DNA from 3 places in the Rhodovastum atsumiense genome. Region 2 is predicted to be linked to each of the others. Evidence: riboswitches for the same ligand, from Rfam matches in the RefSeq annotation. Region 2 holds a riboswitch; each other region holds the start of a gene.
What was found. A riboswitch is a leader RNA that binds a small molecule or an ion and turns the genes downstream of it on or off. The one in region 2 is predicted to bind cobalamin.
Positions count from the first base shown of each region.

Region 1: it holds a riboswitch for cobalamin, as region 2 does, so the genes downstream of both, NBY65_RS13000 (ABC transporter substrate-binding protein) here and NBY65_RS28455 (TonB-dependent receptor plug domain-containing protein) in region 2, are expected to answer to the same signal.
Region 3: it holds a riboswitch for cobalamin, as region 2 does, so the genes downstream of both, NBY65_RS16560 (ribonucleoside-diphosphate reductase subunit alpha) here and NBY65_RS28455 (TonB-dependent receptor plug domain-containing protein) in region 2, are expected to answer to the same signal.

Region 1 covers NZ_OW485601.1:2,862,516-2,870,144, reverse strand. The annotation lists gene NBY65_RS13040 (nitrous oxide reductase accessory protein NosL) at 1-247, shown strand, start outside; gene NBY65_RS13035 (FAD:protein FMN transferase) at 244-1,224, shown strand; gene NBY65_RS13030 (hypothetical protein) at 1,221-1,703, shown strand; gene NBY65_RS13025 (gamma-butyrobetaine hydroxylase-like domain-containing protein) at 1,713-2,066, opposite strand; gene NBY65_RS13020 (Trm112 family protein) at 2,066-2,284, opposite strand; gene NBY65_RS13015 (LON peptidase substrate-binding domain-containing protein) at 2,308-2,982, opposite strand; gene NBY65_RS13010 (thioredoxin family protein) at 2,984-3,925, opposite strand; tRNA gene NBY65_RS13005 (tRNA-Gly) at 4,134-4,208, shown strand; cobalamin riboswitch at 4,699-4,891, shown strand; gene NBY65_RS13000 (ABC transporter substrate-binding protein) at 5,039-6,049, shown strand; gene NBY65_RS12995 (FecCD family ABC transporter permease) at 6,046-7,107, shown strand; gene NBY65_RS12990 (ABC transporter ATP-binding protein) at 7,104-7,629, shown strand, end outside.
Region 2 covers NZ_OW485601.1:6,318,568-6,326,196, forward strand. The annotation lists gene NBY65_RS28435 (PAS domain-containing sensor histidine kinase) at 1-289, opposite strand, end outside; gene NBY65_RS28440 (class I SAM-dependent methyltransferase) at 518-2,047, opposite strand; gene NBY65_RS28445 (DUF1194 domain-containing protein) at 2,164-2,802, opposite strand; gene NBY65_RS28450 (enoyl-CoA hydratase-related protein) at 2,885-3,586, shown strand; cobalamin riboswitch at 3,662-3,876, shown strand; gene NBY65_RS28455 (TonB-dependent receptor plug domain-containing protein) at 3,987-5,972, shown strand; gene NBY65_RS28460 (Zn-dependent hydrolase) at 5,969-7,222, opposite strand; gene NBY65_RS28465 (hypothetical protein) at 7,253-7,618, opposite strand.
Region 3 covers NZ_OW485601.1:3,641,040-3,648,668, forward strand. The annotation lists gene NBY65_RS16540 (quinone oxidoreductase family protein) at 1-76, shown strand, start outside; gene NBY65_RS16545 (hydrogenase small subunit) at 556-1,626, shown strand; gene cybH (Ni/Fe-hydrogenase, b-type cytochrome subunit) at 1,667-2,404, shown strand; gene NBY65_RS16555 (hypothetical protein) at 2,407-3,315, opposite strand; cobalamin riboswitch at 3,446-3,643, shown strand; gene NBY65_RS16560 (ribonucleoside-diphosphate reductase subunit alpha) at 3,751-6,159, shown strand; gene NBY65_RS16565 (ribonucleotide-diphosphate reductase subunit beta) at 6,156-7,226, shown strand; gene metE (5-methyltetrahydropteroyltriglutamate--homocysteine S-methyltransferase) at 7,273-7,629, opposite strand, start outside.

The DNA of each region.
Region 1 (7,629 bases), 3.5 Mb from region 2:
CGCCGCCATCTATGTCAGCGACATGGCCCGCGCCCGCGACTGGGACCAGCCTGAGACATGGGTGACGGCACAGCAGGCACTGTTCGTCATCGGCAGCCGCCGGCGCAGCGGCATGCAGACCGACGAGGCGATCCCCTTCGGCGAGGCCGCGGCGGCGCACCGCTTCGCCGCCGAGAATGGCGGCCAGGTGCTGCGTTTCTCCGAAATCCCGCCGGCCTATATCTTCCCCGACGGAGAACGGTCGTGACCCCGCTGCGCCGCCGCCGCTTCATTGCCATCTCGGCCGCCATGGCCGGGCTGCCGCTGCTCGCGCCCCACGCCGCGCCGCAACCGATGCTGCATGTCTGGCGCGGCAGCGCGCTCGGCGCCAATGCGGAGCTGCAACTGCATCATCCCGATCCGGCAGAGGCGCGACGTCTGATCCGCGACAGCCTGGACGAGGTGGCACGGCTGGAGCGGCAGCTCAGCCTCTATCAGCCCGATTCGGCGCTGCTGCGACTGAACCGTGACGGTGCGCTGGCGGCGCCCCCCTTCGACCTGCTGCGCCTGCTGGCCGAGGCCGCGCGTTTCCATGCGCTGACCGATGGTGCCTTCGACGTGACGGTGCAGCCCTTGTGGGATCTTTATGCGGGGCATTTCGCCCGCGCCGGCGCGGATCCGGCGGGGCCACCGGCCGAGGCGGTCGCCGCCGCCCTGGACCGGGTCGGGCAACACCGCATCCACCTCGACGCGGATCAGATCACGCTGCGGCCCGGCACCGCCATCACGCTGAACGGCATCGCCCAGGGCTACGTCACCGACCGCGTGGTTGAAAGGCTGCGCGCCAACGGGATCACGCAGGCGCTGGTGGACATGGGCGAGGCCCGCGCGCTCGGCGGCCATCCCATGGGCGATGCCTGGCAGGTCGGGCTGGAGGATCCGGCCGCCCCCGGCCAGATCGCCGAGACGATTCCCCTGCGCAACCGCGCGGTGGCGACATCGGGTGGCTATGGCACGCGCTTCGACGCGGCCGGCCGCTTCAATCACATCTTCGATCCGGCGGACGGACGTTCGAGCTGGCGCTATGCGGCGATCTCGGTGATCGCCCCCGACGCCACCACGGCGGATGCGCTGTCCACCGCGTTTTCGCTGCTGCCGCCCGAACGCGTGGCGGAACTGGCGCGGCAGGCCGGCGTGACGGTGCACGTAGCCCGGACCGATGGCACGCGCGTGATCCTGGCATGACGGACATCACGCTTGCCCGCGCCTTGCATGTCGTGGCCGTGGTGCTGTGGATCGGCGGCGTCGCCATGGTCACCACCATCCTGCTGCCGGTGATCCGCCGCCGCCACGCAGCCCCCGAGCGGATGGCGCAATTCCACGTCATCGAGCACGGCTTCGCCCGGCAATCCCGCTGGACCACCGCCCTGACCGGCGCGAGCGGCTTCTACATGGCCTGGCGTCTGGAACTCTGGGATCGGTTCGCGATGGCGGAATTCTGGTGGATGCACGCCATGGTGCTGACCTGGGCGGTGTTCACCGTCATGCTGTTCGTGCTGGAGCCGCTGTTCCTGGACGCGTACCTGCAGCGGGCGGCGACACGGCGGCCGGAAGCGACCTACCGCCGGGTCGAAACCCTGCACCGGGTCCTGCTGGGGCTGGGGCTGCTGACCGTGGCCGGGGCCGTCGCCGGCGTGCATGGGCTCACGTTCTTCGACTGGTGAGGCCCGGCGTCAGGGATCCCGGCTCAGTCCCTGCGCCGCCAGCTCGTCCAGGTAGCGCTGCCAGCGCGCCGGCTGGTCGCGCCCGAGTTCGTAGAGATAGGCCCAGGAGTAGATGCCGCTGCCGTGCAGGTCGTCGAACAGGATGCGGATGGCATAGTTGCCCACCGGCTCCAGCGACATGATGCCGACATGGCGCCGCCCCGGCACTGTCTTGCGCTCACCGGGGGCGTGGCCCTGCACCTCGGCGCTCGGGCTTTCCACCCGCAGATATTCCGCGGGATAGACGAAGCGGCTGCCGTCATCGAAATCCACCTCCAGCCGCTTCTCGGCACGCAGGAGGCGGATCTCGGTGGGGGTGGGCATCAGACCTCGTCGAGCCGGCGGGCTTCGTCCGGCAGCATGATGGGAATGCCGTCGCGGATGGGATAAGCGAGGCCGGCGGCGCGGCTGATCAGCTCGTTGTGGGCACGGTCATACTGCAGGCCCTGCTTGGTCACGGGACAGACCAGGATCTCCAGCAGCCGCGGGTCGACCGGCGCGGGCTGGGCAGACTCGGTCGTCGAAGCGGTCTCGTCGGCCATTCGTGTCACTCCGGCGCCGGGCATCAACTGGCCCGCGGGCGGGCCGGCGCCGAATCCGCCCCCGGGGCATGGGTATCCATCACCAGCAAGGCGGCCAGCGCCGCGGCACGGTCGTCAGGCGTCTCTGCTTCCAGCAACGCCTGCTGCTCCGCCGGCTCGAACGGGCAGACCATGCACAGCGTGGTCACCAGCGTCTCGTCCGGCATGCGCTCGATCGCCTCCCAGTTCGCCTCGAAGCCACGGCGGCCGAAGAAGGCCCGCAGGGCGGCGAGCAGCGCGGGACGGTCGAAGCGGGGCATCGGCGCGGCGGGGTCGAGATCGGCGGCGAAACGGACCAGGTCGGCGCGCACCCGCCGGTAGCCGCGGCGCGGCGCCAGTTCCTCGACCACGGTGAAGCGCAGCAGCCCGGTGAGCGTGACCAGGTACCGGCCGTCATCGGTCTCGCTGAAGGAAGACAGCCGACCGAGACAGCCGATGCGGTAGAGCCCTGGCCCGCTCGGCCCGGTCGGCAGCAGGGGGTCGGGCTGGATCATCCCGAAGATCCGCCCGGCCGCCAGTGCGTCCTCGGTCATGGCGAGGTAGCGCGGCTCGAAGATGTTCAACGGCAGCCGCCCCCGCGGCAGCAGCAACGCGCCCGTGAGCGGGAAGACGGGGAACTCCGTCGGCACGTCCTCCAGCCGCGGGCGCGGGTCGTCCATGTCAGCTGAACAGGATCGAGGACAGCTTGCGCCGCGCCGCCGTGGTGGCGGGGTCGTCGAAGCCCCAGGCCTCGAAGAATTTCAGCAACTGCAGGCGCGCGGCGTCCTCGTTCCAGCCGCGCTCGCGGCGGATGATCTCCAGCAGCGCGTCGGCGGCCTCCTCGCGTCGCCCCATGGCGTTGAACGCCGTGGCGAGATCATAGCGTGCCTGATGATCGGCCGGATTGGCGGCCAGCCGGGCCTCGAAGGAGGAAAGCTGGTCGCGCGCCTTGCGGCCCTCGGCGGCCAGGGCGAGCGCGCTGCGGGCGCCGGCGACCTCGGCATGGTCGGCGATCTTCGGCGGCACCTGCTCGAGCGCCTGCTGCGCCTGGTCTTCCTGGCCGAGCGCCATCAGCGCCCGGATGATGCCGCCCCAGGCCTCCGGGTTCTCCGGCTCATCGTGCAGGGCGGCGGAGAACAGCTCGGCCGCCTCCTGGGCGCGGCCTTCCTCCAGCGCGGCCTTCGCCTCGGCGATCAGGTCGGCGCCGGGCATCGCGCCGCCAGCGAGCTTCAGCAGCGCCTCGGCGAAGCGCTTCACCTCCGATTCGGGGACGGCCCCCTGGAACAGGTCGGCGATCTGGCCCTGCCAGAAGGCGGCGACCGTGGGCACCGACTGCAGCGGCAGGCCGAGCTGAACCAGCTGCTGCACCAGGCCGCGGTTCTTGTCGATGTCGATCTTGACCAGCTTCAACCGGCCGCCGGCCTGCCGCACGACCTTCTCGAGCGCCGGGGTGAGCTGCTTGCAGGGCCCGCACCAGGTGGCCCAGAAATCCACGAGCACAGGAACGGTGCGGGACGCGTCGATCACGTCCTGCATGAAGGTCTTCTGATCGCCGTCGATGATCATGGCGTCGCCGGAGGCGCTACCGGCGCCGGCCTGGTTCTGCCCGATGATAAGGTCCATGAAGGGCGTCCTCGCCTTAGATCCCGTCTCGTTTGGGTATAGATGGCACAGCCGGTCCGGGGCACAACCCGGCCGAGGCGGCAGGAGTCGCCGAAATCGCGACGCGGGGCAAGGCGGGGGGACGATCCGATTTTTACGGCGGACCCCCCTTGCAATTGCCGCGGAAGCCGAATAGAAGGCCGACCTCCGCGGACGACGCGGCTGGGGCGCGGGCGTAGCTCAGGGGTAGAGCACAACCTTGCCAAGGTTGGGGTCGAGGGTTCGAATCCCTTCGCCCGCTCCAGTTTTCCAAGACAGTGCAGGCTGTTATATCAGCCGACACAGCACCTCGGTGCTTGCACGTCTGGATGATGTCCACCTCAGAAAACGTGATCGGCGCGACCAGTGCGATGGTATGCGGTCCTCACGCTTGTGGCTGATGCCCACTCATGCGCAACGACGTGCGCCCTGCCCGTCTTTGTGGCGCCTGTCTTGCGACCATGAATGGTCACGCGCTCGTGTCTCGTCACCGGCACACATGGTGTGACTGCCGGAAGGTCGCATGAACGCGCGAGCGCACGCCGGGTTGCAGGTTTGTAGTCCGCACATGACCCCCATGCGATTTCATCCGTGGGTCCATACCGTCCCCCCGCATCTCCATGTCGAATCCAAAACAGGCAGCGAGGTCGGGTTGCCGCGACAGGGGGCACCTCAGCCAGGCCGGAAGTTGGAAGCGCGGCACGGTGTGGGCACGATCCCCTGAAGTGGCGTGGCTTGTCACATTCCAGCAAGTCCGGTATCCAGCGAGAGTCGGTTTCCGCAAGGAATTAATAGGGAATCCGCTGTGGCCCCAGGGTCACGAAACGGAACTGCCCCGCAACTGTAGGCGGCGAGCCCGGTCCAACATGCCACTGGGAGCAATCCCGGGAAGGCCGGACCAGGCGATGACCCGCTAGTCAGGAGACCTGCCGGCGCGCGTAACCTTCCGGCCGGCGAGGGATCCGGGGAGAAGATGTGGATGCTTTGCTTGCTGTGCCGACCTTGGCGATCCGTGGTCCTGCGCCTCAGGCTTGTCGTGCGTCCGCACCATGGCCCTGCCTTTTCCGGCTTTCATCACGATCGGAGAAGCGAGCCATGGCCCCTCTGCGCCTCGCCGTCGCCACGGCAGGCTTTTGCCTGCTGCTGTCTGCCGCCCAGGCTGAACCCACGCAGTATCCGCTGAATGTCGGGAATTGCGGGCACACGCTGACGTTTCCCGCAGCACCACGGAACGTCGTGACGATCGGGCAATCGGTCACCGAAATCCTCTACGCCTTAGGGGTCGGCGACCACATGGCCGGCACCTCGCTCTGGTTCAACGACGTGCTGCCTGCTTTCAAGACGCAGAACGACCAGGTGCCGCGGCTGGACAACAATGCGCCGAGCTTCGAATCGGTTATCAACAAGCGCCCCGGCCTGGTGGCGACGCAGTTCGAGTGGATGATCGGCCCGCAAGGCGTGGTCGGTACGCGCGAGCAGTTCCACAAGCTCGGGGTTCCCACCTACATCATGCCTTCCGACTGCGAAGGCAAGAACAACCAGGTCGGGGCTGACGGTACCCGCACCGCGCCCTTCACCACAGACACACTCTACAAGGGCATCACCCAACTGGCGCAGATCTTCGACCGGCAGGATCGCGGTGCGGAACTGGTCGCCGATCTGCGCAGGCGTGAGGCGACGGCCATCACACGTGCCAGAGCCCTCGGGCTGACGGATGCCTCGGCGGTGTTCTGGTTCTCCAGCGCCGACCTGGATCTCGATCCCTATGTTGCCGGCCGGAAGGGCATCCCGGCTTACATGATGGGGACACTCGGCTTGCGTAACGTGGTCCAATCCGACGAAGAATGGCCCACCGTAGGCTGGGAGACCATCGCGCGCGCCAACCCTTCGGTGATTGTCATCGCGCGCATGGACCGTCGCCGCTTCCCGGCCGATGACTACGAAAGGAAGCTGGCTTTCCTGCGCACTGATCCGGTGACGAAGGAAATGGCAGCGGTGAAGGGCAACCGCATTGTCATCCTTGATGCGCACGCCATGCAGGCCACCATCCGCCTGGTGAGTGGGCTGGAGACGCTGACGGAGGCGATGGCCCGGCTCAGGCAATGACGGCTGGCCTGATGCGCCCCCTGGCTGGCCTGATCGGTCGGGTGATGCTTCATGGCATTTGGATCGCGGCGGTGCTCGCCACCGCGATCCTCGCCGGCATCTGCATCGGCGAGACGCGCATCCCGGCCGGGACAGTGTGGCAGACGCTGGCCAATAATTTCTTTGGCGCCGGCTACAGCCTGGATCGGATCGACCAGGGCATCGTGTGGAACTATCGCCTCACGCGCGCCCTTGTCGCCGCCAGTTGTGGTGCAGGCCTGGCAGTGGCGGGCGTGATCCTCCAATCGTTGTTACGTAACGCTCTGGCCGATCCGTACCTTCTTGGCATCTCCGCGGGCGCTTCGACCGGGGCGGTGCTGGTCACGGTGGCAGGCCTGGGCGCCGGGGCCGTGTCGATGTCGGCGGGCGCCTTCGCCGGATCGCTCGCCGCGTTTCTACTCGTGGCGCTGTTGGCACATGCCTCCGGCGGCGGGTCGGGATCGCGCGGTACAGCGCAGATCGTGCTGGCGGGGATTGCCGGTTCGCAGCTTTTCAATGCGCTGACTGCCCTCATCATCACCCGCTCGGCCAGCGCCGAGCAGGCGCGCGGCATCCTGTTCTGGCTGCTCGGCAATCTCAGCGGGGCGCGCTGGGACAACGTGACGACGGCGGTGCCGGTGGCGATCGGCGTCACACTGCTGTGCCTGTGGCAGGCGCGGGCGCTGGATGCCTTCACGTTCGGTGCCGATTCCGCGGTCTCACTGGGGGTGCCGGTTCGGCAGGTGCAGGCCTTGCTGATTCTCTGTGCCTCGCTGGCAACGGCGGTGATGGTCAGCATCGTCGGCAGCATTGGTTTCGTCGGCCTGGTGGTGCCACATGCTGCGCGCTTCCTGGTGGGACCGCGCCATTCCCGGCTGGTGCCTGCCTCGGCCCTGATGGGAGCCATATTCCTGATTCTGGCCGATGTCGTGTCACGCATCGCCGTGCAGGGCCAGGTGCTCCCCATCGGCGTCGTCACCTCGCTGGTCGGCGCACCGGTGTTTGCCCTCATCCTGGTGCGCAGGCGATCCGCGCGATGATCCTGAAAGCGGACCAGATTGGCTGGTCGGTGCGCGGCACGTCGATCGTGCGGGATGTCAGCCTGACGGTGGCGGAAGGGGAGATGGTGGGTCTGATCGGCCCCAACGGGTCGGGCAAGTCATCGCTGCTGCGACTGCTGTCGGGGGTCTTGCGTCCTGCAACCGGCCAGGTGTGGCTGGAAGGGCGGCCGCTGGCGCACATGCGACGGCGGGAGATTGCCCAGGCAATGGCCGTGGTAGAGCAACAGGCCGAGACCACCGACCGCATCACAGTGCGCGACGCCGTGGAGCTGGGGCGAACGCCGTGGCTCTCGGCCCTGCGGCCATGGTCCGACGTCGACAACGCGATCGTCACCGAGGCGCTGGCCATGGTGAAGATGTCTGACTTTGCCACGCGCGACTGGGCAACATTGTCGGGCGGGGAACGTCAGCGCGTGCATATCGCCCGCGCCCTGGCGCAGCGTCCGCGGGTTCTGCTGCTGGACGAGCCGACTAACCATCTCGATATCCACCACCAGATTT
Region 2 (7,629 bases):
TCACCACCCCCTGCACGCCGTAAAGCGGATACCAGAGCGTGAGGATCTCGATGAAATGGGTGGCGCCACAGGCCAGGATGAAGGCGGCGAACATCCAGAAGATCCGGCCGAAGGCCAGGTCCTGCCGCCGGCTGACGAAGGCGGCCAGCGCCAGGGGAATGGCGAAATAGGAAATTCCGATCGCCGCGTCGGACGCGGCGTGCAGCCAGATCAGCCCGGGCTGCCAGGCAAGGCAGAAGCCGTGCGGCGGCAGTCCCTGCATGCCGAGGACGTCGAGAAGGGAGCCCATGCACCTTCCTCCAGGCTTTCCTGCCCATCGTTGCGGCCTTTGCCGTCGGCCGGACCAGCGACGGGCGCCAATACCATCGCGCACCCGCACAGAAAGCCCGACCACGGCAAGCGTTCACGGCCGTAACGCACGCCCGCCGGCAAATGCGCCGCTGGGCAGCAGCAAACCGTGGATGGTGTCTCCCTTGCAATCTCCCTTGCAATGGGTGAAGAGGCGTGCAGGCCAGTGTCAGGCGATGCCCAACTGTTTCAGCACGGGCAGTTGGCGCTCCGTGAACATGCCGAAGCGAAAGCGCAGCGCGGCGAGGTTCTCCTCGGAGCTTTCCAGGGATTTGCCGTCCTGGACCAGGCGCTGCCCCTGCTGGCTGAGGATGTCCCAGGCGAAGCCCGGCGGATCCGCCTGCCCGCTGCGCGTGCCGAGCAGGAACAACTGGGCGATCCGGTCCACCATGATGCCGCCCCCGGTCACGGGCGAGGCCAGGAACTGGAGCTGGTCGGCGAAGCGGGCCCGCTGCAGCACCGCCTCGTTGAAGGGCGTTGTCCGCTCCGACCGTGCCGCCTCGCCCGCTTCGTCGCGCGCCGGCTGCAGGTGACCGCCGCCGACCAGGACCAGCACCGCCTGCTGCAGGCGCGGCCAGCCCAGCCTGGCGATGGTCGCGTCCTCGAGCAGTTGCCGCAGGGTGCGAGGCCCTTCCGCCAGGGCATCGAGCACCGGCAGGTAGGTCTCCGGCTGCAGGGTGGCCTGTCCGGCCGATCCGGTCACGGTGAGCTGCACGTCCTGGCGCGGCGTCGACAGCGCGACACGCTGCTCCAGCCAGATTTCCCTGGCCTCCTGGGCGAACAGCCCCACCGAGCCGCGGGCGAACACGTCGCGCCGGAACTGCTGGTTGACCATGAAGTCACGCACCGTCTCGCGCAGCGTCGGTTCGCTGATCTCGGCCAGCACCCGCAGTTGCTCGGGGCTCAGGTTGATCGCATCGATATGCTCGAGCAGAGCGGCGGAGCCGATGAAGTCGAGCTTGGCCTCGCCGAGTTCGGCGGCGACCTCGGCGTGGTAGAACAGCGTCCAGGCATCGTTCAGGTATTCATGGGCGAGATAGGCCCGGTTCTGGGCCTTGATCCGGTCGAAGCGGTCCCTGACCGCGGGATTGGCGCGCAGGAACCCCGGGTTGGTGGCCAGCACGCGGTCGGTGAAGCCGAGCACCGCATCGAGGCGCCCGACGGTGGGCCCGGCCTGGGTCCTGGCGTGCAGCGACATCAGGTGCCGCATCGGCGCCGCCGCCGACCAGCCCGGCTGGGTGTTGTAGCTGATATAGACCAGCCCCCCCGGCCTGAGCCGGCGCCGGATGAAGCGGACGATGTCGGCGCGGTGCTCCGCCGTGACCCAGCTGTAGATGCCATGCAGGCTGATGATGTCGCAGTCCGGCAGGGATGGCTCGTCCACGAACTCGGCGAAGCTCTGGTCGAAGAAATGCACGTTGCGCGTTCCCGCCGTCGCCGCGAACGCCTGCGCCCCGGCGATATGGCTGGGATTGAAGTCGGTCGCGAAGAATTCGATGTCGGGATTCGCCGCCGCCAGCAGATTGGTGGAAAATCCCTGCCCGCAGCCCAGCTCGCAATAGGTCAGCGGACCGGCCTGCAGCGGTGATCTGCGGCCGCGGGCGAGGCTGATGAAGCCAAGCAGGGCCGGCGTCAGCTCGCGGTAGAAGCCGTGCGTGTAGCCGATGTCAGCGACATAGCCCGATGCCCAGGAACTCATGATGCTGTCCGGTGACCTGAATTGTGGCTGTGACAGCCCAAGTAAAGCCACAATAAATTTCACGCATCAATGGCGCCATATTAATGCGTGTCAGCAAATATTTTAAAGTATCCCGCCTATGTGCACGCCGGCCACGCCGCCGCATCGGTCGCGGCGATCTCGCGCCGCAGCTTCTGCCGCATGGCCTCGGCGAAGCCGGCGTAGTCGCGACACTCCAGGGCGAAGGCGCCGGGACCGCCGATCACCTCGCGCTGGTAGCTCTCCACCAGGTCCGGTTCCTCGTGCAGCACGCACAGCCCGTTGATGGTGACCCCCGCTTCGACCAGGCGGTCGCGCACCGAGGCGGGCGGGACCCCTTCATTGGACCGCCCGTCCCCGACCAGGTCGATGATGCGGCGGCGCGCCCGTGCCGGCGCCTCGGCGAGCAGGCGCGCACAGACCCCCAGCGCCTCGCCGATCGCGGTCGCCCCCGGCCGCACCGAGCGCGGCACGTCCTCCACCGCCTGGGCGAAGGCCGCCAGCGCCGCCGGCGAATCGACGCGGGTCCATTCGACCAGCACATCCTGTTCGTTGACCCCCGACCACAGCAGCACCGCGAGCAGGCAGGCGCCGGCGGGGCCACCGGTCAACCCGGCCTCCACCTCGGCATCCCGCAGCGCCGTGGCGCAGCCCCGGGCCATCAGGTCGAACTCCTCGAAGGTCACGCTGGCCGAGCAGTCGAAGCCCAGGATCAGCGCAAGGTCGACATCGTCCATGGAACAATCCCTATCGCCCCGCCGGGGTTGAGCGGAAGTACCATCCGGTCGATCATCCCCGCCGCTCAGCGGGGACGTGACGATGCGGGACCATGTCGAAGGCAGGATTCTGGCCGAAACCGTGGACGGCGTGGGCCTGATCACCTTCGCCCGTCCCGCGAAACACAATGCCATGACCATCGGCATGTGGGACGGGCTGGCGCAGATCCTGGACGATTTCGCCCGCGATGACGGCGTGCGGGTGGTGGTGCTGACCGGCGCCGGCCCCACGGCCTTCGTCGCCGGCGCCGATCCAGACCCGGACCTGCTCCACGGCGAGGCCATGCGCCTGGCCGCCTGCGCGTGGGCGCGCCTTGCCGGCTTCCCCAGGCCAACCATCGCGCGCATCCGTGGCGCCTGCCTCGACGCGGGCCTCGGGATCGCCCTGCACTGCGACCTGCGCATCGCCGCAATCGACTCCGATTTCGGCTTCCCCGGCCCTGCGGCCGAACTCGCCGAGGACGGCGCCATGATCCGGCAACTGGTTTCGGTGGTGGGACCCGCGCATGCGCGCATGTTGCTCACCACCGGCCAGCGCATCGCCGCCGCCGAGGCGCAGCGGATCGGGCTGGTCAACCGCGTCGTCGCCGACGAGGACCTCTCCGACACCGTGGTCGATCTGGCCCGCAGCATCGCCGACCGGTGCCCGCAAGCGATGGCGGCCCTGAAGCGTGCCGTGACCGAGGCATTGCAGGGGCCGGCCGCCAGCCGCGCCGCGTTTCCCGCCAGCGCGGCGACACTGTGACAGTTTGGCAACCATGCGCATCGATCCGTCCCCGGTCCGGGCCGGACGATATCCCGCCTTGCGCCCGCTTCGGCTATCACCCTTGCAGGTGACGGTGGCCCGCAAGGGCTGAAACGGGAATGCGGGAGGGCTCCGGCACGGGGCCCGGGCCGCGGCTGCCCCCGCAACTGTCGGTGACGCGCGGACCGCAATGTCCGCACCGGCCCCAGGACGCCATTGCCCGGATCGCGGGCGAGAAGGCGGGGCGGGATGCCACCAGCCAGGAGACCGGCCGTCCCCGAGACTGCACGCGCGCGAGGGGCGGGGTGAACCCTGGCAGCGGGAGAAAGACCCGCAGGCGGCAATCGACCCATCCTCTCGCGGTGCCCCAGGGAGGGTGCCGCGCCGCCGGAGTATCCGCATGCGCCGCATGCTGCTTGCGTCCGTTCTCGCCCTGCCCGCCCTCGCGGCGCGGGCCGGGGATGCCCCACCCAGGGACCAGACCGATCTCGTCCTGCCCGAACAGGTGGTCACCGCCACCCGCATCCCCACCCTCGCCGAGCTGATCCCGGCCGGCGTGACCGTGATCGACCGCCAGACCATCACCACGCGCGGCTACACCATGCTGAGCGACGCGCTGCACGCGGTGCCGGGGCTCGCGCTGGTGCAATCGGGCGGCAATGGCGGCAATGCCAGCGCCTTCATCCGTGGCACCAACTCCAACCACGTACTGGTGCTGCGTGACGGCGTGCCGCTGAACGATCCCTCCGATCCCAACGGCGCCTATAATTTCGGCGTCGAGACCCTGGCCGATGTCGAGCGCATCGAAGTGGTGCGCGGCCCGATGTCCGGGCTCTATGGCTCGGGCGCGATCGGCGGCGTCATCAACCTGATCTCGAAGCAGGGCAGCGGCGCCCCCACCGCCACCGCCGAATTCGCCGCCGGCCTGCCGCGTGCCATCCTCGGCAGCGCCGGCCTCTCCGGCGCCAGCGGCATGGTCGACTACAGCCTCGCGGTGCAGAGCCGCTCTCAGCTTGGCTTCGACACCACGCCGCAACGCGAGACCGTCCACACCGGCGAGCGCGATGGCTACCGCGCCCAGGTCGCCAGCCTGAACCTCGGCGTCACCCCGGTCGAAGGCACCCGTATCAGCACCCTGCTGCGCTGGCGCCGCGCCGTGTTCGGGCTTGATGAACTCGGCTCGCCCGCCTTCGACGCCCCCGCCTATACCGGCCGCGACGAGGCCTTCACCGGGCGGATCGGCATCGATTCCAAATTGTTCGACGGACTCTGGGACACCGGCCTGTCGCTTGCCTACGTCACCACCAACCGCAAATACACCGAGCCGCTGGAAGCGGCGGATCCCAACCAGTTGCAGAGCAATGGCCGCTACCGCGGCTACCGCACCGCGCTGACCTGGACCAACACCGTGCATCTTGCCGATCTCGGCCCGGCCCGCGAAACCGCCCTGACCTTCGGTGCCGCCCACATCTTCGACCGCGCCAGATCGAGCCTGACGGAAAGCTACGCCGGCTTTCCCTCCAACCAAGCGGTCGGCGCGCACGCCACGTCGGATTCCGGCAATGCCGGCCTGCAGACCACGCTGTTCGACCGGCTGACCGCCACGGCGAATCTCCGCCAGGAGAGCGCGAGCTTCGGCGGCGACGCCTTCACCTGGCGTCTCGGTGGCGTGCTGGCCCTGCCGGAACTGTGGTCACGCGCCAAGGCATCCTACGGCACCGGCTTCCGCGCGCCCTCGCTGTTCGACCTGTTCGGCGTTGGCAGCTACGGCTATGTCGGCAACCCGAACCTGCGGCCGGAACGTAGCGAAGGCTGGGAAACCGGCTGGGCCATCGACCTGCCCGCGCTTGGCCGCCGCGACGCCGCCACCCTCGAGGTCACCTATTTCGACAACCGCATCCGCGACCTGATCCAGGTGGTGTACGCGTCCGACTTCTCGTCATCGACGCCGCAGAACATCGCGCGCGCCCATATCACCGGCGTGGAAACCAGCCTGACGCTGCGGCCACTCTCCTGGGCCGAGGCAGTGCTGAGCTGGACCTGTACCGACGCCCGCGACCAGAGCGGGGCATTGCTGAAGCGCCGCCCGCGCAACACCGCCAGCGCCAACCTGCGCGCCACCCCCCTGCCCGGCCTGACCATCGCCCCCGAACTGGTCTACGCCTCCGGCGCCAGCGACTACCTGGTCAACGACGAAGGCTTCTCCTCCGGGGTCGGCATGACCAAGGGCGGGCTGATTTTCAATCTCGCGGTCAGCTACGCGGTGACGCCGCAGATCACGCTGTTCGCCGATGGGCGCAACCTGGGGGACTCACGCTACGAACCGGCCAGCGGCTTCCAGACACCCGGACCGTCCTTCCTGGCCGGCACGCGCGTGAAGTTCTAGCAGCGGGCGGATGCGGCGGAGAGCTGCCCCAGGGTGTCGAGCAGGACATTGGCGCCGGCAACCAGGTCGGCCTCCGCCGTGCATTCGCGGGGATTGTGGCTGATCCCATCGATGCTGGGCACGAAGATCATCGCGGTCGGGCAGATCCGCGCCATCATCTGGGCATCATGCCCCGCCCCCGATGTCATGCGCCGCGCGCTCAGGCCGCGACGGGACACGGCGCGCTCCACCATCCCGACGATGCCCTGGTCGAAGGCCACCGGTGCGAAGCGGGCCAGCCGCTCGACCGAGATCGTGACCCCCTCCTCGGCTTCGAGGTGCTTCAGCCAGGAAGCGAGCGCCTGTTCTTCCTCCCGCAGCCGCGCCTCGTCCGGATCGCGCAGATCCACCGTGAAGACGGCACGCGAGGGAATCACGTTGATCGCATTCGGCGCGAAGGACATGCATCCCACCGTGGCCACGGTCGGAGCATTGCCACGGGCGACGCGGTCGCGCAGGAACGTCACCACGCGGGCGGCGGCAAGTCCCGCGTCACGGCGCATCGCCATCGGCGTCGTCCCGGCGTGGTTGGCGATACCTTCGATGGTCACGCGCTGCCAGGAAATGCCCTGGAGGTTCTCCACGGCGCCGATCCGGAGCCCCTCCCGTTCCAGCACCGGCCCCTGCTCGATGTGCAGCTCCACATAGGCATGCGGCGTCAGAAAGCCCGGCGCCTGCGCGCCGGCATAGCCGATGCGCGCGAGTTCCTCGCCCAGCACCGTGCCATCCGTGCCGACGCTTGCCAGCGCCGTCTCGACCGGCAGGCCGCCGGCATAGACCAGCGACCCCATCATGTCGGGGGCGTAGCGGACGCCTTCCTCGTTGGTGAAGGCGGCGACCACGACGGATCGTGGCGGCACTATTCCGGCGTCCCGCAGGGTCTCGACCGCCTCCAGCCCGGCCAGCACGCCGTAGCAGCCATCGAGGATGCCGGCGTCGATGACCGTGTCGATGTGCGAACCGACCATCACCGGCGCCAGCCCGGCCTCGCCGCCGCGCCAGAGGCCGAACAGGTTGCCGATCCGATCGACGACGACCTCCAGCCCCGCCGCTTCCATCCACCCGGCCACGGCGTCGCGTCCGGCCTTGTCGGCCTCCGAGGCCGCGAGGCGGGTCAACCGGCCTTCGGAATCACGTCCGATCTGCCCCAGCGCCCGCAGCCGCCCGAGCAGGCGATCCGCCGTGATGGAAAGAGTGCCTGCCGCGTTCATTCGCCCATGCCTTGATACCGGTTGCGCGGATCATAGCCCGGACTCTGCCCCGAGCCGGTAGCGGCCCGCCAGGAAGGCATCCTGCGCCACCGCGTCCCGCACCGTTGCCTCGCCCGCCGGCCCCGCCTGCACCAGCACCCGGCGGAACATCGCCACCTCGCCGCGGGCGCGGGCGAGGAACAGGCGGTGCAGCGCCGTGGCGACCGGCCCGCGCGGGGCGCAGCAGGCACAGGCAATCCCGTGCCCGGGGCGTTGCGGCCCGAAGCGGGCCACCGGCACGCCTTCCGGCGCGGGGATCTCCCCTTCCACCAGCACGGCATCTTCCGGGCCGGCGATCGCGACGGGAGCGAAAATGACAGGGATACGGGCGTCAACGAAGATGGGCATAGACGGCACATAAGGATATC
Region 3 (7,629 bases), 2.7 Mb from region 2:
ACTTGCGGCGGCGGCGGAGGCACAGGCCGCTCTGGAGGCCGGACGCACCACCGGGAGCATCCTGCTGATTCCATGAGCCGTGCGTGGTGGATTTCGAGGAGTTCCACGGCCTGCCTGGCATGTTGCGCCGCGGTATACAGCCATTGCCATGACGGGCCGGCCTCGCGCAGGCACCGCCCGATGGCGGTCACTGGTCGCGTCGTTGTTGATGCCAGTGCCCGAACATCCTTGTCTCATACTGCATGATACGATTTTGCTTTCACGTTTCGCTGCCGTCATCGCATACTGTGGACGCCGCCATGTCATGCAGTGACCGAACAGGTGACGCATTGCATGCCAGTGCCACGATATCTCTCCCGATGCGCGCGTAACCTGGAAGCGGCATGACGCGCCGATCGCCGACAACGACAAGACTCAATGTGGGAGGCCCAGGGATGAAACACGCATCCCCTGTCCACGCGGACAGGGCGTGGTCGCCGGGCGGCCGCGCTCCGCCGGGGATGCGCGTGCCGCGCCCCGGCGGTCGTGGATGATCCACTGCCAGGAACCCAGCTCATGCCCCAGGGAACGGAAACGTTCTACGACGCGATGCGCCGGCAGGGGATCACGCGTCGCAGCTTCATCCGCTTCTGCACGCTGACCGCATCCGCATTGGGACTCGCGCCGGTCGCCGCGCCGCGCATCGCCGCCGCGCTGCAGACCACGCCGCGCATCCCGGTCATCTGGATGCACGGCCTGGAATGCACGTGTTGTTCAGAGAGCTTCATCCGCTCGGCGCACCCGCTGGCAAAGGACGTGGTGCTGTCGATGATCTCGCTCGACTATGACGACACTCTCATGGCCGCCGCCGGCCATCAGGCCGAAGAGATCCTCGAAGGCATCCGTGACACCTACAGGGGGCGCTACCTGCTCGCCGTCGAGGGCAATGCGCCGCTCGCCGAGGACGGCATGTTCTGCATCGATGGCGGCCGGCCCTTCGTCGAACGGCTGCGATGGATGGCGCAGGAGGCGATGGCGGTGATCGCCTGGGGGTCCTGTGCCTCGTGGGGCTGCGTGCAGGCCGCCCGGCCCAATCCGACGCAGGCGACGCCGGTCGACCGGATCATCCGCGACAGGCCGGTCATCAAGGTGCCGGGCTGCCCGCCGATCGCCGAGGTGATGACCGGCGTGCTCAGCTACGTGGCCACCTTCGGCCGCCTGCCCGAACTGGACGGCCGGGGACGGCCGAAGATGTTCTACTCGCAGCGCATCCACGACAAATGCTATCGCCGCCCGCATTTCGACGCCGGCCAGTTCGTGCAGGACTGGGACGATGATTTCGCCCGCAAGGGCTACTGCCTGTACAGGATGGGCTGCCGCGGGCCGACCACGTACAACGCGTGCTCCACGGTGCGCTGGAATGGCGGCGTGTCGTTTCCCATCCAGTCCGGCCACGGCTGCATCGGCTGCGCGGAGGACGCGTTCTGGGACAACGGCCCCTTCTACGAACGCCTGTCGCCGCTTCGTCAGTTCGGCATCGAGGCAAATGCCGACCGCATCGGCGGCGTCGCCGCCGGCGCGGTCGCCGCGGCGGTGGCCGCCCATGCCGGCGCCACCACGGTGAAACGGGTGTTCGCGGGGCGCTGACGGTGCCTTCCGACGCGGCGCATCATCCAAGGGGGGAACCATGGACGAGTTTTCGCGCACCACCCGCTTCCGCGGGGTGGTCGACCTTGACCCGACGGATCGTTCGAACGGACGCTCGACCATCTACGTCTACGAGGCGGCGGTGCGGGCCTGGCACTGGGTGCATGCCCTGGCGATGATGGTGCTGGTCGCGACCGGCTACCTGATCGCCTCGCCGCCGCCCACGCTGCCGGGCGAGGCCAGCGCCAACTTCCTGTTCGGCTATATCCGCTTCACCCATTTCGTGTCCGGCTACGTGCTGGCGATTTCATTCCTATTTCGGATCTACTGGGGCTTCGTCGGCAACCGCCATTCACGGCAGATCTTCCATCTCCCGGTCTGGGAGCGCGCGTGGTGGCGCGGCGTGGTGTGGGAGGCGAAGTGGTATCTGTTTCTCGTGGACGAGCCGAAGAAATACCTCGGCCACAATCCGCTGGCGCAGATCACGATGTTCTTCGCGATGACGCTCGGCACGATCGGCATGATCGTGACCGGGTTCGCGCTGTATTCCGAGGGCACCGGGCGCGACAGCTGGGAATACGTCGTCTTCGGGACGCTGCTTGACGTTCTGCCGAGCCAGGACGTGCACACGCTGCATCATCTGGGTCTGTGGATGATCGTGATTTTCACGATCATCCATGTCTATGCGTCGGTGCGCGAGGAAATCATGTCCCGCCAGACGATGATCGCCACCATGATCTCGGGGGAGCGCCAGTTCCGCGACGACCGCAACGATTGAACCTATGGCCTGCGCCGCCGCAGCGCCGCGCGGACCAGCCACACCGAAGCCCCCGCGACCGTGAGCGGAAACACCACGGTCTGCAGAACGAACACCGCCATCCAGGTCAGGCTCGCCTCCACCGCATGTTCGACGCTGGCGGCAAGGCGGCTGAAGGAGTCGGCCAGGCGGTCCGGCGAGAGCGCGCCCAGCCCGTCGGTGAGGCGGCGCGGGTCGTACCATGGTCGGGCCGCCCCCTCGGCGAGGCGCGGCATCGCCGCGGTCAGCTCGGCCTGGGTGGCGTTCAGGGTCAGCTCGGCCTGGGCGGCGCGGTCACGCAGGAACCGCTGCGACAGCGCCTCGGTCGCCTGCAGGCTGACCGGCAACAGCAGCTTGCCGAGCAACGCGCTGGCGATCAGCACCTGCGCGAGTCGCCGCAGCCCGCTCCCCCGCGTCGCGCCGGTCAGGATGGCGGCCGCCAGCACGCCGAGCCCGATCGACAGCACCCAGGGCAGGGCGAAGCTGTCCAGCACGTCCACCAGCACCAGCTGGATGGTGACGCAGACCAGGCTGGCCATCAGCACGTCGGCGAAGCTGTCGAGCAATTGCTCGAAGGGGCGCAGGATGTTGCCGATCTCGATGCTGGCGCCGCCATTGACCAGTGCCCCGACATTGGCGTTGACCGTGGTCGAGGACGCCACCCCCACCACCCGCCCGAGCGCGCGCACGGTCACGTAGGCCAGTCCCGCCGCGAGCTGGGTGCGTTGCAGGATCTGCCGCGCCTGCTCGGGTGCGAGCGGGGTCACGAACCGGTCGACGGTGCGGTCAATCCCGCCCGACGCCGCCGCCAGCAGCAGCGCCAGCAGCGGGATCATCACCAGCAGCCGCGGCCGCATCCGGCCGGCAAGACCTGACAGACGTGCACGCAGCATCGGCGTGGCTCCCTGGACATCGGTGACGGAGTCATACGCCCGGGCCGGCGGGATGGCTCGCCCCGCCGGCGCGCGGCGCCGCCGTGACGCGCGGGCAGCCCTATATATTGACACGAATCGCCGGCATTCCCCTATATATAGGTGTCACGGTCCCTCGCATCGCAAGATCGAGGGCTAAGAGGGAAGCCGGTGCGAGGCCGGCGCTGCCCCCGCAACTGTCAGCGGCGAGCTTCCGCCCATCCATGTCACTGGGGCCGCACGGCCTTGGGAAGACGGGCCGAAGCCGGGACCCGCGAGCCAGGAGACCTGCCGCGACAGCCGTACGTCCTCGGGCGGGGTGCCCCGGTGGACCGCATCCCCGGCACGCCTGCGCGGCGTCGCCGTCCCATGCGGCCGCCCGGTCCCTGCCCCCAGATCACAAGGGGTTCACGCCGCATGTTCGTCTCCACCCAGCACGACCGATCGGCGCCACCGCGCCTGCCGCCCGCCGATGCCGCCCGGCTCGTCGCCCTGGTGCGGGATGCCTGCGCCGGGCTTGAGGGTGTCTCCGCCGAGGCCGTGCTGGCCGGGACATGGCGCGACCTGCATGACGGGATCACGCCGGACGAAGCGGCGCTGGCGCCGATCCTCGCCGCCCGCACGCTCGTCGAGACCGAGCCGGCCTATGCCCAGGTGGCGGCGCGGCTGCTCGCCGACCGGCTGCGGTGCGAGGCGCTGAGTTTCCTGTCCGGCCGGCCGGACCGGCCCGGCCAGGACGAGATGGCGGCCCGCTATCCCACGTATTTCCCGGCCTTTGTGCAGGCCGGCATCGCCGCCGGGTTGCTCGATCCCGAACTCGGGCGCTTCGATCTTGGTCGCCTGGGCGCGGCGCTGCGGCCGGAACGGGACCTGAATTTCGATTACCTGGGCCTGCAGACGCTGTACGACCGCTATGTCCTGCATGTCCGCGGCACCCGCATCGAATTGCCACAGGCCTTCTTCATGCGCGTCGCCATGGGGCTCGCGCTGCGGGAGGAGGACCGGGACGCACGGGCCATCGCCTTCTACGAGCTGCTGTCCTCCTTCGATTTCATGGTCTCGACCCCGACCCTCTTCAATGCCGGCACGCGGCGGCCGCAGCTTTCCTCCTGCTTCCTCACCACGGTGGCGGACGACCTCGACGGCATCTTCAAGGCGATCCGCGACAACGCGCTGCTCGCGAAGTATTCCGGCGGGCTCGGCAATGACTGGACCCAGGTGCGCGGGCTGGGCGCGCATATCCGGGGCACCAACGGCCAGAGCCAGGGGGTGGTGCCGTTCCTGAAGGTGGCGAACGACACCGCCATCGCGGTGAACCAGGGCGGCAAGCGCAAGGGCGCGGTCTGCGCCTACCTGGAGACCTGGCACATCGACATCGAGGAATTCCTCGACCTGCGCAAGAACACCGGCGACGACCGCCGCCGTACCCACGACATGAACACGGCCAACTGGATCCCCGACCTGTTCATGCAGCGGGTGGAGGCCGGGGCCGACTGGACGCTGTTCTCCCCCGACGAGGTGCCGGACCTGCACGATCTCTGCGGCCACGACTTCAGGATCGCCTACGAGACGTACGAGGCGAAGGCGGCGCGCGGCGGGATCAGGGTGTTCCGGACCGTGAAGGCGGTGGATCTGTGGCGGCGCATGCTGACCATGCTGTACGAGACCGGCCATCCCTGGATCACCTTCAAGGATGCCTGCAACCTGCGATCGCCGCAGCAGCATGCGGGCGTCGTGCATTCCTCCAATCTGTGCACCGAGATCACCCTCAACACGAGTGCCGGCGAGGTGGCGGTGTGCAATCTCGGCTCCGTCAACCTCGCCGCCCACGTCACCGCCGACGGGCTCGACCGCGACCGGCTCGCCCGCACGGTGCGGACCGCCATGCGCATGCTGGACAACGTCATCGACATCAACCTTTATTCCATCCCCGAGGCACGCCGGTCCAATCTGCGCCATCGCCCGGTCGGCCTCGGCCTGATGGGCTTCCAGGACGCGCTGGAGACGCTGCGCCTGCCCACCGCCTCCGAGGCGGCGGTGGACTTCGCCGACACCTCCATGGAAGCCATCAGCTATTTCGCCATCGACGCCTCGGTGGAGCTGGCCGCCGAGCGCGGACGCTACGCCTCGTTCGAAGGCTCGCTGTGGTCGCGCGGCATCCTGCCCATCGACAGCCTGCATCTGCTGGCGGCGGCGCGTGACGGCGACGTGCGGCTCGACCACGGCACGACCCTGGACTGGGATGCGCTGCGCGCGCGGGTGCAGGCCGTGGGCATGCGTCATTCCAACGTCCTGGCCATCGCCCCCACCGCCACCATCGCCAATATCGTCGGCGTCTCGCCCTCGATCGAGCCCGCCTTCAGCCAGCTTCATGTGAAGGCCAACATGTCCGGCGACTTCACCGTGGTGAACGCCCGTCTCGTCCGCGACCTCAAGGCGCGCGGGCTGTGGGACGCGGCGATGATCGCCGACCTCAAGCGGCATGACGGCATGGTGGGGGCGATCGACCGCATCCCGGAGGATCTGCGGGCGCTCTATGCCACCGCCTTCGAGATCGCGCCGGACTGGCTGGTCCGCGCCGCGGCGCGGCGGCAGAAATGGATCGACCAGGCGCAATCGCTGAACCTCTACATGGCGCGGCCATCCGGCCGGCAGCTCGACGCGCTGTACCGGCTCGCCTGGCGGATGGGGCTCAAGACCACCTACTACCTGCGCGCCCGTGCCGCCACGCAGGTGGAGAAATCGACGCTGGCCGGCACCGATGGCCGGCTCAACGCCGTGCCCGCCTGCAGCATCGCCGATGCGGCCTGCGAGGTATGCCAATGAACGCGCCCGCCCACGATGCCACCGGGCTTGGCGAGATCGACCGCTCCGGCGGCCGGGTGCGGGTGGACGAGAAGCGCCTGCTCAACGCCCGCGCCGACGTCAACCAGCTCCTGCCCATGAAGTATCGATGGGCCTGGGAGAAATACCTCGCCGCCTGCAACAACCACTGGATGCCGACCGAGGTCTCCATGCAGGCCGACATCGCCCTGTGGAAGTCGCGTGACGGCCTGACCGCGGAAGAACGGCGCATGGTGCGGCGGAACCTGGGGTTCTTCGCCGCCTCGGAGAGCCTGGTGGCGAACAACATCGTGCTCGCCGTCTACCGCCAGCTTGCCAATCCGGAATGCCGGCAATACCTGCTGCGCCAGGCCTTCGAGGAAGCGGTGCACACCCATTGCTTCCAGTACATCGTCGAGAGCCTCGGCCTCGACGGCGGCGAGCTGTTCAACATGTACCGGGAAGTGCCCTCGATCACCGACAAGGCGGCCTGGGCGCTGCGGCACACCCGCGCCCTGTCCGATCCCGCCTTCCGGACCGGGACGCCGGCGGCCGACCAGGATTTCCTGCGCGATCTCGTGGCCTTCTACGTGGTGTTCGAGGGCATGTGGTTCTACACCGGCTTCGCGCAGATCCTCTCGCTCGGCCGGCGCAACAGGATGGTGGGCATCGCCGGGCAGTACCAGTACATCCTGCGCGACGAGAGCATCCATCTCAATTTCGGCATCGACGTCATCAACCAGATCCGGCACGAGAACCCGCATCTCTGGACCAGGGCGTTCCAGGACGAGGTGCGGGGCATGCTGGCGGAGGCGGCGGCGCTGGAGGCGGCCTATGGGCGGGACACCATGCCCCATGGCCTGCTCGGGCTCAATGCGGAGCTATGCGCCCAGTACATGCATTTCATCGCCAATCGCCGCTGCGCCCAGCTCGGCCTTGCCCCGGTCTTCGCCGAGGCCGCCAATCCCTTCCCCTGGATGAGCGAGACCATGGACCTGATGAAGGAGAAGAACTTCTTCGAGACCCGCGTGACCGAATACCAGAACGGCGGCGCGCTCGCCTGGGATTGATGCGGGCAAGGACGCGCTGGCCGTTTCCGGCCAGCGCGCCCCGCGCCTATGTCGCCGCGCGCAGCGTCCGGGCCGCCGCGACCAGGTTGGCCAGCGCCGCCCGCACTTCCGTCCAGCCGCGCGTCTTCAGCCCGCAATCGGGATTGACCCACAGCCGGTCAGGCGGAATCGCCGCCGTGGCGTGCTGGAGCAGCGTCGCCATCTCCTCGGGCGACGGCACCCGGGGGCTGTGGATGTCCCACACCCCCGGCCCGATCTCGTTCGGGTAGGCGAAATCGGCGAACACGCGCAGCAGCTCCATGTCGCTGCGCGTGGTCTCGATCGAGATCACGTCGGCATCCATCGCCGCGATGGCGTCGATGATGTCGTTGAACTCGCTGTAGCACATGTGGGTGTGGATCTG